DNA from 2 places in the Peribacillus sp. NPDC097225 genome. Region 2 is predicted to be linked to the other one. Evidence: riboswitches for the same ligand, from Rfam matches in the RefSeq annotation. Region 2 holds a riboswitch; the other holds the start of a gene.
The links. A riboswitch is a leader RNA that binds a small molecule or an ion and turns the genes downstream of it on or off. The one in region 2 is predicted to bind lysine.

Region 1 (7,668 bases), on a different contig from region 2:
TCGAATCGAGAATGGAACGCTTTCGACTTTGATTGTTAAACCAGGAAGGTTTTTCTCTAATTGGTTCTTCATATACTCACCGATTTTTTTCGCAGAATCGGTTTCATCCCCCATATATCGAAGGGTAAGTTCCTTCACGCCCAACTCTTTTAATCCTTTTTCCCAAGCAGCTTTTGCTTCTTTTGCGTTAAACGTAATCAAATCTTCATTTGCCGAACGGAAGTCTTTTCCATCATAACTAACGAAATCTTTTGGCACGAAGTAGTTGGCTGCTACTGAACCATCGCCCAACACGCTTGATGCAAGATCTTCTTTATTGAAAGCTTTTGCAAGCGCTTCGCGGATATTGACATTCTTAAGTGCTTCATTTTTCTGGTTCATCTTCATCCAGAATACCGTTGGTGCCAAGTTGGTTTGTAACCGCTCGTCCCCTTCATATTGTGGGACCAGTTCAGATGTCAGTAAATCCGTAATGTCTGCTTCACCAGCTTCAAATGCATTAACTTGCGCATTGTTATCTTTTGAAACATTGACCGTGATTTTCTCTAATTTAACTGAATCTGCATCGCGGTAATTCTTGTTCTTTTGAAGTTCCCATTCTGTCGCAGTTGGGCCATTCCAAGAACTCATGACAAAGGGACCATTGTATAAGAGCGTTTCTGCACTTGTAGCGTACTTGTCACCTTGTTCTGTAACGAACTTTTCGTTTTGTGGGAAGAATGTCGCAAACGATAAATACTCTTTCCAGTATGCAAGTGGTTTTTCAAACGTAATTTCCAATGTTTTGTCGTCAACCGCTTGCACACCAAGGCTGTCTAAATCGTATTTTTTCTTTTCAGCCGCTGCCTTCGTAATTTCTGTTGCACCTGCGATTTTGCCATTCATCATATATGGACCATATTCAGAAGCTACTTCAGGATCCATCGCCCGTTTAAAAGCAAAAACGAAATCATGTGCCGTAACTGGGTCACCATTCGACCACTTTGAATCTATTAATTTAAACGTATACGTTTTTCCGTCTTTACTGACTTCAGGTTCTCCGTCAACAAGAGCCGGCACTGTCTCTCCGTCCTTATCAATCGTATATAAGCCTTCGTTCACATTGTTCAAATAGTTGAATCCTACTGTATCTGTTGTTTTAACGGAATCCATGACCGGGATTTCGGATTTACTCATAATACTAATCTCTTGTTTTTCAGCTAGTTTCGTTCCATCTGACTTCTTCTCAGAATTATCTGAATTGCCGCCACATGCTGCTAGAATGACGCTAAGAACTAGCATAAGACCAGCAAAGATTGTGAATTTAGATTTTTTCATCTACTTTGACCTTCTTTCTATATTTTAAAATCATATTTTCATTATACTGATTTTTTTGATTTTGTATATAAGTTAGAATAATAAATTATTTCTAAAAAATTAAAAATGGTCAAAAACCAAGGAAAACCTAGGTTTTTACTACTTTAAGGCTTTAAAGTGCTGCTTACGGCGTTTTATCGGATTTTTTAGAATACTATTATGTTTTCCCCTATCGTTTTTTCAAACTATTTCAAAAAATCATTTTTGTTTATTTAGTGTTTTTGATATACTTATAAAAAGAAAATCGAGGTAAAAAGAATGAAAAAAATACTTATAGGTACGGGATTTGGTATCGTGCTATCCATTTTGTTATCCCTTATATTCCATCAAGCTCTCTCTCTATTGAATTTTATTAATATGACCTTTTACATCAGTGGAGGACTGATTCTTCTAGCATTGGTTACTTTCGTCGTCCAACGAGGATTTTTCGACGTAGTCTTTTATAGTTTCCGGAGAGTATTCCAAATACAAAATCAGCATGTAGGGGAGGAAAAAGAAGACATCCCTAAACTTTCCGATATCATCTCCCTTTCCTCTTCCTTCACCCTTGTCGTAGGTCTTATCCTATTTTGCATCATGCTACTCTCTCTAGCCGTCTATTATCTTTAATCTTAATCTTTCCATAGAGTCCGGGCACCGAAAAAGGGCAACCTTTTTTTAGGTGCCCTTTTTCTTTATAAAAGCATTAGGTACATCTTTTCATCAGTTTTAATCAATCAGGCAAGGACTTTGGCGTGCTGTCCCAGTTTGAACGCCTCGTGAAGCGCTTCGACCGCTTTGACCATTTCCTTTTCGTTTACGACGGTAGAAACTTTGATTTCCGAAGTGCTGACCATTTTCACTTGGATCCCTGTATTCGCCATGACTTCAAACATCTCTGCGGCCACTCCGGGATTGGAAACCATTCCTGAACCGACGATAGAGACTTTAGCCAACTCGCCTTCCGTTTCTATACCATCAAATTCCAACTGGCTTTTATTGTTTTCAAGAACCATTAAAGCTGCTTTTGTATCTTCGCTTTTAATAGAGAAAGAGAGATTGGTCGTATCTTCTGATGTCATGCTCTGGATGATGATATCTACATTTATGTGATTTTTCGCCAGTGTCGTGAAAATCGTGGATAATACACCAAGTGACCGAGGCAAGCCGTTCACTGTAACTCTTGTGATGCTATCCTCAAAAGCAATACCCCGTACAATTAAATTCTCTTCCATATTCGCTTCCTCCTCAATGATGGTCCCAGATTCTTTTTCTAAGCTTGAACGGACTTCAAGCGAGATTTGATAGTTTTTTGCATATTCAACGGCCCGTGGGTGCAGGACCCCAGCCCCTAAATGGGCCAGCTCCAACATTTCGTCATAAGATACGGATGTTAATTTCCTGGCGTTTTTTATGTAGCGTGGATCTGTTGTGAAAACACCGGTTACATCGGTATAAATATCGCATCGGTTTGCGTGTAGTGCTGCGGCTATGGCAACCGCCGTTGTATCGGAACCGCCCCGACCCAATGTCGTGATTTCCCCATGTTCATCCATTCCTTGAAAACCGGCAACGATGACGATCTTTTTTGCTTGTAACTGCGCTTGAATTCTGGAAGCATCGATATTTAAAATTCGCGCATTTCCGTGAACGGACTCTGTCTGCATCCCAGCCTGCCAGCCCGTAAAGGATACGGCTTCATGCCCCTTTTCCACCAATGCCATCGTTAACAAGGCAATCGTAACTTGTTCCCCGGTCGTCAATAACATATCCATTTCCCTCTTACTAGGGGATGCGGAAATATCTCTTGCCATGGAAACCAATTCATCCGTTGTCTTCCCCATTGCCGAAACAACGACAACGACGTCATTACCTTTTTCAGCTTCCTCGATTACACGATTAGCGACATGTTTGATTTTCTCGACACTCCCTACAGAAGTACCGCCAAATTTTTGTACAATCAGTGCCATTCTCATGCACCCTCTCTATCTTTTTTAGGCAATAAAAAAAGCAATGAGAATATCTCATTGCTGTGGTTACGTATCCGTTCAGTAATCACAGTGAGATAGCTCTCCAAGGTATCAACCCTGACAATCTGCCATCTTTTAAATGGTCAGACCAGAAAAACAAGGTATGAGTCTTGTTTTCCTTCGGCGTCATTCCCTTTCAAAACCCTTCATTGAAGCTCATACTTCTCTAGGTTTTTACTATTGAATTCCGCACCTCTATCAGCACTTTAAATTGTCTTGTTTAAAAATCCCTTTTAAGCATAGCATAGGAAAAAGACACTCGCAAGGTCATTCTTGTAATTTTCTAAAGATTCCATCCGCTACATTTTTAGGCATTCCCGCTTCGATTATCTGTTCGACTGAGGCCTCTTTCATTTTTTTCAATGACCCGAAATGCCGTAACAGCTGCTTTCTTCTTTTCTCACCTACACCTGGAATATCATCCAGAAGTGAATGAATGGCATTTTTCCCACGAAGCTGGCGATGGAAGGTAATCGCGAACCGATGCACTTCATCTTGGATTCTTTGTAGCAAGTAAAATTCCTGACTTCGCGAATCAAGTGGAATCAGTTCGAGCGGGTTTCCAATCATCAATTGGGATGTCCTGTGTTTTTCATCCTTAATAAGGCCAGAAAGCGGAATATCGAGACCGAGTTCATTTTCCAAAATGTCCCGAACGGCCTCCACATGTCCTTTCCCTCCATCGATGATGATCAAGTCAGGAAGTGGAAGGCCATCTTTTAAGACGCGTGAATATCTTCTTCGGACAACTTCACGCATCGATTCGTAATCATCAGGCCCTTTCACCGTTTTAATTTTATACTTTCGATACTCCCGCTTTTCCGGCTTGCCATCAATGAAAACGACCAAAGCAGATACAGGATCACTTCCTTGAATATTCGAGTTATCAAAAGCCTCGATACGATGTGGAGTGTAGATGCCTAACTTATCCCCTAAATTCTCCACTGCCTTGATCGTTCTTTCTTCATCCCGTTCAATTAATGAGAACTTCTCTTGAAGGGCGATGGAGGCGTTTTTATTTGCCAATTGCAGCATATCCTTTTTCGCGCCCCTTTTCGGATGAAGCGTTTTTACACCAAGCAAGCTCTCCGCCAGCTCGGCATCAACAGACTCCGGCAACAATATCTCTTTTGGCTTAAAGTGATTGGCCTTTTCATAAAACTGTCCGAGATACGTAAGAAGCTCCTGTTCCGGTTCATCGTAGACCGGAAAGAGCGAAACATCTCTTTCAATCAGTTTCCCTTGTCGCACAAAAAATACTTGTACGCACATCCACCCTTTATCATAGGCAAAACCGAATACGTCCCTGTCAATGAAATCAGTCGTCATCATTTTCTGTTTTTCCATTGTAATCTCGATGTGGGCAATTTTATCCCGATATTCCTTCGCCCGTTCAAAATCGAGCATTTCAGAGGCTTCAAGCATTTTTTCCGTGAGTTCTTTCTTTATCTCGGTATGACCGCCATTTAAAAATCGGTTAATATCATCGACGATTTGCTTATATTCCCGTTCCTCTACATCATAAACGCAAGGGGCCAAGCACTGGCCAAGGTGGTAATATAGGCAGACACGGTCTGGAAGCGTATTACATTTCCTTAATGGATAGATCCGATCCAGAAGTTTTTTCGTTTCATTGGCCGCAAAAGCATTGGGATAAGGACCAAAGTATTTCCCTTTATCTTTTTTGACTTTTCTCGTGATGATCAAACGCGGGTGTTTTTCAGCCGTCAACTTGATGAATGGGTAGGTCTTGTCATCCTTCAACATGACGTTATATTTTGGATCGTGTTTTTTTATTAAATTCAGTTCTAAAATAAGCGCCTCGATATTGGAGGAGGTAACGATATACTCGAAATCCTCGATTTCATTTACGAGCCTGAATGTTTTCCCATCATGTGAGCCCGTGAAATATGAGCGGACGCGGTTTTTCAATACTTTCGCCTTGCCAACATAAATGATCGTTCCCTGACGATCCTTCATTAAATAACAACCAGGCTGATCAGGGAGAAGGGCAAGTTTATTCTTTATCCGTTGATTCATGCATTCAGCCTCCTGTTCTCCCATTCTACAATCAATTATATATCAAGATACAAAAAAAAGCTTCAAGTCCGTAGACCTGAAGCTCTTCCTTCATTCAAATTAAGCGTGTTTAGCAAGAAGTTCAGCAAGAGCTTCCTTCGGTTGGAATCCAACCACTTTATCCACAACTTCACCGTCTTTAAGAACGATTAAAGTAGGGATGCTCATAACGCCGAATTTTCCAGCTGTTTCTTGGTTTTCATCAACGTCCACTTTTACGATTTTTGCTTTGTCGCCAATTTCTTCATCTAACTCGTGAAGAACAGGAGCAATCATTTTACATGGTCCACACCATGGAGCCCAAAAGTCTACAAGAACGACACCTTCATTAGTATCTGCTGTGAATGTTTGATCAGTTGAATTTACGATAGCCATATATTTTATCCTCCTAAAATGTACTCAAATAACTATAGACAGTATAACATTGTAACAGGAACAGATGCTATTATTTTGCTTCAATGGTAGCATGTCCATAAACAGAGAAAAAATACTGCCTAGAACCTAATAGATTGTCATAAAAAGAAAAGGCGCTTGCCAGTTCATTCCCTGACAGACGCCTTTTCTTTTATATCAACTTACAAATCAAGCATTCACCTTTAACTTTTTGAATTCTTCCGTTAACAATGGGATAACTTCGAATAAGTCCCCGACGATTCCGTAATCGGCCACATTGAAAATATTGGCTTCAGGATCTTTATTGATGGCTACGATGATTTTGGAGTTGGACATCCCTGCCAAATGCTGGATGGCTCCGGAAATTCCGCAGGCAATATAAAGGTCAGGCGTAACAACTTTACCCGTTTGTCCGATTTGTAAAGAGTAATCGCAATAATCAGCATCACACGCACCACGAGAGGCTCCGACTGCTCCCCCAAGAACTTCAGCAAGCTCTTTCAAAGGTTCGAAACCATCTTCACTTTTCACACCTCGCCCACCGGCGATGACCACTTTCGCTTCTGAAAGGTCGACCCCTTCACTTGCCTTTCTTACTACATCCTTGATAATTGTACGTAAATCTTTAATATCCACATTTAATGTAGATACATCCCCAGAACGGGACTCATCTTTCGATAGAGGTTCAATGTTATTCGGACGGATGGTCGCGAATACAATACCGTCTGTGACGATTTTCTTTTCAAAGGCTTTACCTGAATATATCGGGCGAGTGAAGACGATATTTCCGCCTTCTTCTTCAATGGACGTCACATCTGAAATCAAACCTGATTCCAGCTTGCCAGCTAATTTAGGAGCCAAGTCTTTCCCTAATGCCGTATGACCGAAGAAAATGCCTTCTGGTTTTTCTTGCTCGATAATAGCTAGTAAACTTTGAGCATATCCATCTGATGTATATTGTTTTAATTGATCGTTTTCAACCACTACCACTCGGTCGGCACCATACTGAATCAATTCACTCCCAAAAGACTGAACACTGTCACCAACTAAAACACCTACGATTTCTCCGCCGTCTGCAGCAAGTTTAGCCGCTCCGATAGCTTCGAACGATACATTTCTAAGAGAACCATCGCGTACTTCGCCCAATACAAGAAACTTTCTAGCCATTTTTAAAAACCTCCTGTGCTCTATTTTATCTTTTTGTTGTGTTTTATTTTCAATAGAAATCCTTCTATTAAATTACTTTCGCTTCACTGCGTAATAATTGAACAAGTTCGCTAACTTGGTTCGGAATCTCACCATTCAATACTTTACCAGCTTCTTTTTTGGCTGGAAGGAAGATCTCAATCGTTTTTGTTTTTGCCTCGACATCGTCTTCTTCCAAATCCAAATCATCCAATTCCAACTCTTCAAGCGGTTTCTTCTTCGCTTTCATGATCCCCGGTAAAGATGGATAACGAGGCTCGTTCAAACCTTGCTGCGCCGTGACCAGCAGTGGAAGTGAGGCTTCGATTGTTTCTGAATCCCCTTCTACATCACGGATAACGCTTACATTTCCACCTGAAATGCTTAATTTCGTAATGGTTGTGATATAAGGGATATCCAATATTTCTGCTACACGCGGTCCTACTTGTCCAGATCCACCATCAATGGCCACGTTACCTGCAATGATCAGATCAGCTTCTTTATCTTTTAAGTACTCTCCAATAATTTTGGCAGTCGTGAATTGATCGCCATTTTCTATGTCGTCTTCGATATTTATTAGAACAGCTTTGTCAGCACCCATAGCAAGCGCTGTACGCAATTGTTTTTCAGCCTCTTCAGAACCGAC
Region 2 (7,668 bases):
AATTCATGAGTTCTTGCAGGAAGTCAATCAACGCGTCCTTTCTGATTATGATGTGATGACAGTTGGAGAAATGCCCGGTGTTTCACCAGATGACGCGGTACTCTACACAGGGGAGGATCGTGGGGAATTACATATGGTCTTCCAATTTGAACATATGGATATAGGGGGAGGACCGGAAGGAAAATGGAATAATGAAAAATGGGATCTGAGCGATTTAAAAGGGATTCTCTCAAAATGGCAATATGGGTTGGAAGAGGTAGGTTGGAACAGTTTGTACTGGAATAACCATGACCAGCCAAGAGTTGTATCAAGATTCGGAGATGATGGGGAGTATCGGGTGGAAAGTGCGAAGATGCTTGCTGCTTGTCTTCATATGTTAAAGGGGACACCCTATATCTACCAGGGGGAAGAGCTGGGAATGACCAATATCGCTTTTGAAAGCATAGAAGAGTATCGTGACATAGAAACGATGAATTCCTATGAAGAATTAGTGAATACGTATGGATGGTCAAAAGAAAAGATGATGGCTGCCATTCATGCACGTAGTCGAGATAATGCGCGAACACCCATGCAGTGGAATGATGGACGGAATGCGGGATTCACGACAGGAACTCCATGGATCGGCGTGAATGCCAACTACCCGGAAATCAATGCAGAGAAGGCCTATAATGATCATCAATCCATTTTTCATTTTTATAAAAAGCTCATTCAATTACGTAAACAACATGACATTATCGTATATGGTCGTTTTGATTTACTTTGTCCGGATGATGAACAGATTTTTGCCTATACGAGGACGCTAGGTGAGGAAAAGGTGCTTGTGCTATGCAACTTTAAGGGACAAGAAGCGACTTTGACGATACCGACGGCGTTACATTCATTAAAGGCTACCCTGTTGATCGGCAATTATGAGCAGGAGGAAAGCGACACGGTCTCCAGTGAACCGTTGCGTCCATATGAATGCCGTGTCTACCTTTTGAAATAAGAAAAGACCTGAACTTCTCTGTTGAAGAGAGATTCAGGTCCTTTTTTTTATTTCACTTTTAGATCACATTCCTCAAGGGGAATGATTTTGGATTTATGTTTAATTTTATATCCGAGCCAGAGAACGAAGAACAAAAGAAGACCAATGTAGGAAACAAACATGGAGTTCCAATCAATTCCGTCTGTGCTGAAAGCTTGATAGCCTTGTCCAAGGATGATGAAGAGGCAAAGGACAAGCGCAAAAACCGGACCGAACGGAAAGGTTCTTGAACGGTATGGGAGGTCATTTAAATCCAGACCTTGAGCGATATAAGCTTTTCGGAATCGATAGTGGGCAAGGGCAATCCCGACCCATGTGACGAAACCAGCCATGCCGGAAGCGTTCAGTAACCAAATATACACGACTCCATCCCCGAAGAAGGAAGCCAAGAAAGCAAGACATCCGACTAAAGAAGTCACGATAAGAGCATTTACAGGTACGCCTCTTTTATCAAGCTTGCCAAGGAACTTCGGTGCTTTTCCGTCACGTGCTAAATCCCATAGCATACGGGTTGAGGCATACATGCCAGAGTTACCAGCTGAAAGTACGGATGTTAAAATGACTGCGTTCATGACAGCAGCGGCAAAGGCAAGGCCTGCGCGTTCAAAAACAAGCGTAAATGGACTGACGGCAACATCTTCACTTAGTAAACGTGCATCCGTGAAAGGAATGATCATTCCTATGACAAAGATTGCTAGGATATAGAATAAGATAATGCGCCAAAAAACGGATTTGATCGCCCTAGGGATGTTTTTCTCAGGATCTTCACTTTCTCCAGCGGTTACTCCAAGCAATTCCGTTCCTTGGAAGGAGAAGCCAGCTGCCATGAAGACTCCTAGAATGGTAAAGAAGCCTCCATTAAATGGCCCATCACCCATGGTGAAATTAGAAAAACCAATCGGATCATTTCCGCCCATGATGCCAAAAATGATTAAAAAACCAGTAATTAAGAAGATAATGACGGTCACGATTTTAATCATTGCAAACCAATATTCGGCTTCGCCAAAGCCCTTAACGGACATATAGTTAATTAAGAACATGATGAGTAATGCAACGGCACTCCAAATGAATGATGGAGTATCCGGGAACCAAAATTTCATGATCAGGACAACGGCCGCCAATTCAGCTGCTATCGTGATGGCCCAGTTATACCAATAATTCCACCCAATCGCAAAACCGAAAGAGGGATCGACGAATTTGGATGCATAAACGCGGAACGAACCGGCAACTGGCATATAAGCAGCCATCTCGGCAAGGCTTGTCATTAAATAAAAAACCATGGCGCCAATTACCGCATAAGCAACTAATGCACCACCGGGGCCAGCCGTATGAATGGCACCACCACTCGCTAAAAATAGTCCGGTGCCGATTGTTCCACCTAGAGATATCATCATAAGGTGCCTAGCTTTCAGACTCCTTTTCAGTTCAGTAGGATTTGAATTTTGTTGTTGATTTTTCAATTGATGTTACACTCCTTTTTATGGGAAGGGGACGGAATATAAAAAAAACAGCAGTCGAAAAAGATCGACGGCTGTATATAGATACCCGTTTAATCCTTCCGAAGATAGCTCCCCACGTTTTATGAAAACGTGACAGTGATGTTCCTGTTCGAAAACATCGCCAGCCTAGAAATACAAGGAATATTTCTACACTTCGGCAACTTATCCTTTCAAACGGAGTCGTCAACTTTCCTGAATCTCGTCCGTGTTACTTTTATAAGCCGCAGCCTCTAACTCATCGGTAAATGAGGAAGTATTCAATTCGTACTGTTAATAACGCGAATTTTAAATGGTGACATACAGTTTGTGAGTCACCGAGTGAAATTTGCTATATTAAAATTATAAAATATTCCTCTAGAGAGCGCAATGTTTATTTTTCAAGTATCTTTTTCCCTAATTAGACATGAATCAAACCATTTCGCGCTCAACTGGATAATATAGGTGAATAATAAAATCAAATAATTCTGATTATTAGACACTTTTTCGCGTTATAAGGCTGAAACCTAGCTTTACATGTTTGATCGTGGCAGGATCTTCAAAAAGGTCAACAGCCATTCTCCCAATCGAATCCAAGGGTAGGGATATAGTCGAGATGTCCAGCATTTCGCTAATACTATCGTTATTGAAACCAAGGATGGCGACGTCTTCAGGTATCTTCACTCCCGCTTTTTGAGCGGAAATGATGAAGCCAGCTGCCGTATCATCGTTCGTTATAATGATGGCCTCCGGCTTATCCTGCATGGCGACCCATTCTTGAAAGGCCCTTTCTCCGTCTTTGATATAATAACTGCCTTCAAACAGCCATTCCTCTTTACTTATAAAATGATGTTTTTTCATGCTATCTTCAAACGCCTTTATCCGAAGTGAACTATTCCTGCTCTTTTTTCGCCCAAGGCTGTAGCCTATTTTCTTATATCCCTTGTTTACCAAGTAGTCGAGGGCTGAGGAAAAGGCGGCATAATGGTCGATGCTGATCGAAGAAAATTCTGACTGCGATGTATCTTCACATAAGATAATCGGACCGTAGACATGATACTCCAAGAGCACTTTCATTTCTGAGATTCTAGAACAGACGATGATGCCATCGAGTTGCTTCATTTGTAACATTTTCAGTGCTTGGATTTCTTTCTCTCTTTCATATTGTGTTTGGAAGATGACAATATGGTAACCAAGGACATTTGCTTGTTTATTAATTCCCTGGATGATTGCTCCGTAATAGGGGTGATTGGTGTATGGAATGATGACGCCAATCAGATGAGTCTTGCCTTTCGTAAGATGGATGGCGTTGATATTTCTCGTATAGTTCAATTGCTCGATGGTCTTTAGTACACTCTTTCTCTTTTCCTCACTTACATAAGGATGGTTATTCATCACGCGAGATACGGTCGTAATCGATACACCTGCATATTCAGCGATTTTTTTTATGTTCGTCATTAGATCACCATTTTTCGTTTTTTACAGTCTACCCTATGAAACCCATTTCAGAGCAAGAGAACGAAGGCATAACGGGGAAATCCCTTCATGCTGGGACTTGTTCTGGTATGGGTTTCATCCTTTAAGATTAATAAAAGTCTTGAAGGAGGGATGAAGATGTTAACGACTTTGCTTTGTTTGATCGTGCTTTGCGGGATTGAGTTGGGGTTAGCTTATCTAGCAGTAAAATCACAAAAATGATTTAAAGCTTTGCTTCATAATAAAAAACGGAAATCGCCCATGACCCGAGATGAAGAAGTAAGAGAATACCTAGAACAGGGGCAACAGAGAGTTTTACGCCAAAAAATAATAAGAAGAAAAAGATATAGATCCCAAAAAGGGTGAAAAACCAGCTGGTTGCCCGTGCTTTAGTTCGGATGAGGTCAAATCGTTCATCCAATCCCCGTCGCTTGGCAGCGGCACGGCGACCTCCCCTTAATCCAGCCAGCCCTCCGATGATGCCAAGGGTACTTCCTAAAAAAGCCCACCAGTTAAAATCCATTACATTTCCTCCTCCTCAAATAGAAATATATCCTCAATGGTCAAATCGAACACTTTTGCCAGTTTGTAAGCAAGCTTGATGGATGGATCGAATCTTCCGGATTCTATAGAAATAATCGTCTGCCGGGATACGCCCGTTAGTTCGGATAGCTTTTCTTGTGTAAGTTGATGAGACTTGCGCATATCCCGTAATTTGTTTTTCAACCCCTCAGGCTCCTTTCTTTAATGTAAAGCTCACTGTACGTAAAGTATACTTTACAAAAGTTGTTTTGTATATATTTTCCTGCATTAAATTTCTTCAGTCCAACATTTAAAAATTTGCACTTTTTACGAATAATTGTGTATAGTATAAAATAAGTTGTATAGAGGAAACATTCTAGCGCGTAGGACAAAATATAACGGATTTTTTTTGGCCTAAATCTTGCCCTTGGTAAACTTTTTTATATAGGGCTATAAAATGGAGGGGAATACATGAAGTTTTTGAAATGGGTTGGAAGCTTGCTTATGGCAGTGGTCATGATATCAGGATGTAGCAATGAACCATCGAATCACGTTCAAGGAAAGCTGAATGTAGTAGCTACGACGGGGATGATTGGGGACTTGGTCGAGAATATCGGCGGTGAACATGTGAAGGTCACAAGTTTAATGGGGCCGGGAGTCGACCCCCACCTATATAAGGCAACGCAGGGGGACGTGAAAACACTTGATTCAGCTGACATGATTTTTTATAACGGTGTGCACCTTGAAGGGAAAATGACGGATATCTTTGAAATGATGAGTAAGGAGAAACCGACGATTGCGGTGACGAAAGACTTTACGGGGGATCAGCTTCATAAGGTCAGTGAAACGGAACATGACCCGCATGTCTGGTTTGATGTAAAGCTTTGGATGGTGGCAGCGGAAGCCGTGAAGGAAGAGCTGATTGCAAATGACCCGGACCATGAAGCTAGTTATCTAGAAAATTATGAAGCCTATGTTATCCAGTTGAAGGAACTTGATGAATATGTCCATGAGGAGATAAATAAGATTCCGGAGAATCAGCGGGTCCTCGTCACGGCACATGATGCTTTTGGGTATTACGGCAAATCATATGGATTGGAAGTGAGAGGGCTTCAGGGGATGAATACTCTATCGGAATATGGTTCGAAGGATGTAACGGATATGCGTGAATATCTTGTGGAAAATGAAATCAAAGCCATTTTCGTGGAATCAAGCGTACCGAAAAAGGCTATCGAAGCGGTCATTCAGGGAGCTGAAAAGCAAGGCCATAGCGTGGAAATAGGCGGCGAGCTGTTCTCGGATGCAATGGGGGAAAAAGGCACGGAAGAAGGAACCTATATCGGAATGGTCCGGCATAATACCGATACGATCGTGAAGGCATTAAAATAGGAGGAAATGGGATGAATTATGCGTTGAAAGTCGAGAATCTGACGATAGCTTATCATAAAAAGCCGGTGGTCGAAGATGTTACATTCGAGGTTCCGGAAGGGAATCTGATTGGTATCATCGGTCCGAATGGGGCGGGGAAATCCACCTTGATCAAGGGGATTCTTGAATTGGTTCCAAGACTAGCCGGGAAAGTCACGATCCATGGTGCTTCTTATAAATCCATGAGGAAGAGTATCGGTTATGTACCACAGCGAGAATCGGTGGACTGGGATTTCCCGACAAATGCACTCGATGTCGTGATGATGGGCAGGTACGGGCACCTGGGCTGGTTGAAGCGTCCCGGGAAGGCTGAACGAATGAAGGCGATGGAATGTCTGGAAAAAGTAGGGATGGTTGAGTATGCTGACCGTCAGATTAGTCAGCTTTCCGGCGGGCAGCAGCAACGGATTTTCCTGGCACGGGCGTTGGCGCAGGAAGCGGACATCTATTTCATGGATGAACCATTTGTGGGCGTTGATGCCGCAACGGAAAAGGCAATCATCCAGCTATTGATGGAGCTGAAAGAAAAAGGGAAGACAGTTCTTGTAGTGCATCATGATTTGTCGACTGTGAAGGAATATTTCGATTGGACGATGTTGCTGAATAAAAAGGTGATGAAGATTGGTCCGACAGAAGAGGTCTTCATTCCTGAGTTTTTGCAGGAGACATATGGAGGACGGTTAGCGATATTATCCGATGCTGAGTCAGGCTTGCTATTGAAATGAGGTGTACACGATGAACGTTCTGGATATACTTGCGGACCCCAACACAAGATGGATATTGCTAGGCACCATGTTCCTTGGCTTAAGCAGTGGAGTCATCGGAAGTTTTGCTTACTTGAGAAAACAATCCCTATTGGGTGACACGCTCGCACATGCGGCCTTGCCTGGGATTTGCGTCGCTTTCATAGTAACAGGGGTGAAGTCGACCTCCTTCTTTCTGATTGGAGCGGCCGTCGCAGGTTTAGTGGCGGTTTTTCTGATTAGCATACTAACGAGGTACAGTAAAATCAAACAGGATGCGGCACTAGGCATCGTATTGACTTCATTCTTTGGATTGGGAATCGTATTGCTAACCCAAATCCAGCAGAGTGAATATGGAAACCAAAGCGGACTGGACACTTTTCTGTTCGGGCAAACGGCATCGATGGTGATGTCGGATGTGTATATGATGATGACCGTTTCCTTTATACTCATTTTCACTTGTACGTTATTTTTCAAGGAATTTAAGCTATTGTCCTTCGATCCTGGATTTGCCAAGGGGATGGGATTGCCGGTCGTATTCCTCGACTATTTCATCATGATGCTGATAGTGGCGGCTGTCGTCATCGGCATTCAGGCGGTAGGGGTAGTGTTGATGGCATCCTTGCTGATTACCCCAGCCGTTTCTGCCAGGTACTGGACGGAGCGCCTGCATATCATGGTCATACTCTCTGGAATTTTCGGTTTGCTGAGCGGGGTGTCCGGGACATTAATCAGCACGTCGGTCAATAACCTGCCAACAGGCCCTTTGATTGTTTTATCGGCCACGGTCTGGTTTTTCTTTTCCATGCTTTTTGCTCCTAAACGTGGAGTCATCTCCAAGACGTGGAGAAGGGTTTCGGCAAAAAAGATCTATGTAAATGAACAGGAAAAAAGGAAAGGAAGCCATTCAGCATGAACGATTTTTGGATTATCTTAGTCGGGGCGCTTGTAGCGAGTTCCTGCAGTGTACTGGGGTGTTTTTTAATAGTAAGGAAGATGA

Region 1: another riboswitch for lysine. It lies ahead of ACIQXH_RS03390 (aspartate kinase); the one in region 2 lies ahead of ACIQXH_RS13035 (amino acid permease).

The regions. Positions count from the first base shown of each region.
Region 1 covers NZ_JBIWDJ010000001.1:677,213-684,880, forward strand. Annotated here, with positions in the region: gene ACIQXH_RS03380 (peptide ABC transporter substrate-binding protein) at 1-1,317, opposite strand, end outside; gene ACIQXH_RS03385 (DUF3899 domain-containing protein) at 1,615-1,965, shown strand; gene ACIQXH_RS03390 (aspartate kinase) at 2,073-3,305, opposite strand; lysine riboswitch at 3,394-3,571, opposite strand; gene uvrC (excinuclease ABC subunit UvrC) at 3,633-5,405, opposite strand; gene trxA (thioredoxin) at 5,505-5,819, opposite strand; gene ACIQXH_RS03405 (electron transfer flavoprotein subunit alpha/FixB family protein) at 6,027-7,004, opposite strand; gene ACIQXH_RS03410 (electron transfer flavoprotein subunit beta/FixA family protein) at 7,072-7,668, opposite strand, start outside.
Region 2 covers NZ_JBIWDJ010000004.1:35,136-42,803, reverse strand. Annotated here, with positions in the region: gene ACIQXH_RS13040 (glycoside hydrolase family 13 protein) at 1-985, shown strand, start outside; gene ACIQXH_RS13035 (amino acid permease) at 1,033-2,484, opposite strand; lysine riboswitch at 2,582-2,764, opposite strand; gene ACIQXH_RS13030 (LacI family DNA-binding transcriptional regulator) at 2,995-3,957, opposite strand; gene ACIQXH_RS13025 (hypothetical protein) at 4,199-4,498, opposite strand; gene ACIQXH_RS13020 (helix-turn-helix transcriptional regulator) at 4,498-4,701, opposite strand; gene ACIQXH_RS13015 (metal ABC transporter solute-binding protein, Zn/Mn family) at 4,969-5,886, shown strand; gene ACIQXH_RS13010 (metal ABC transporter ATP-binding protein) at 5,898-6,650, shown strand; gene ACIQXH_RS13005 (metal ABC transporter permease) at 6,661-7,584, shown strand; gene ACIQXH_RS13000 (metal ABC transporter permease) at 7,581-7,668, shown strand, end outside.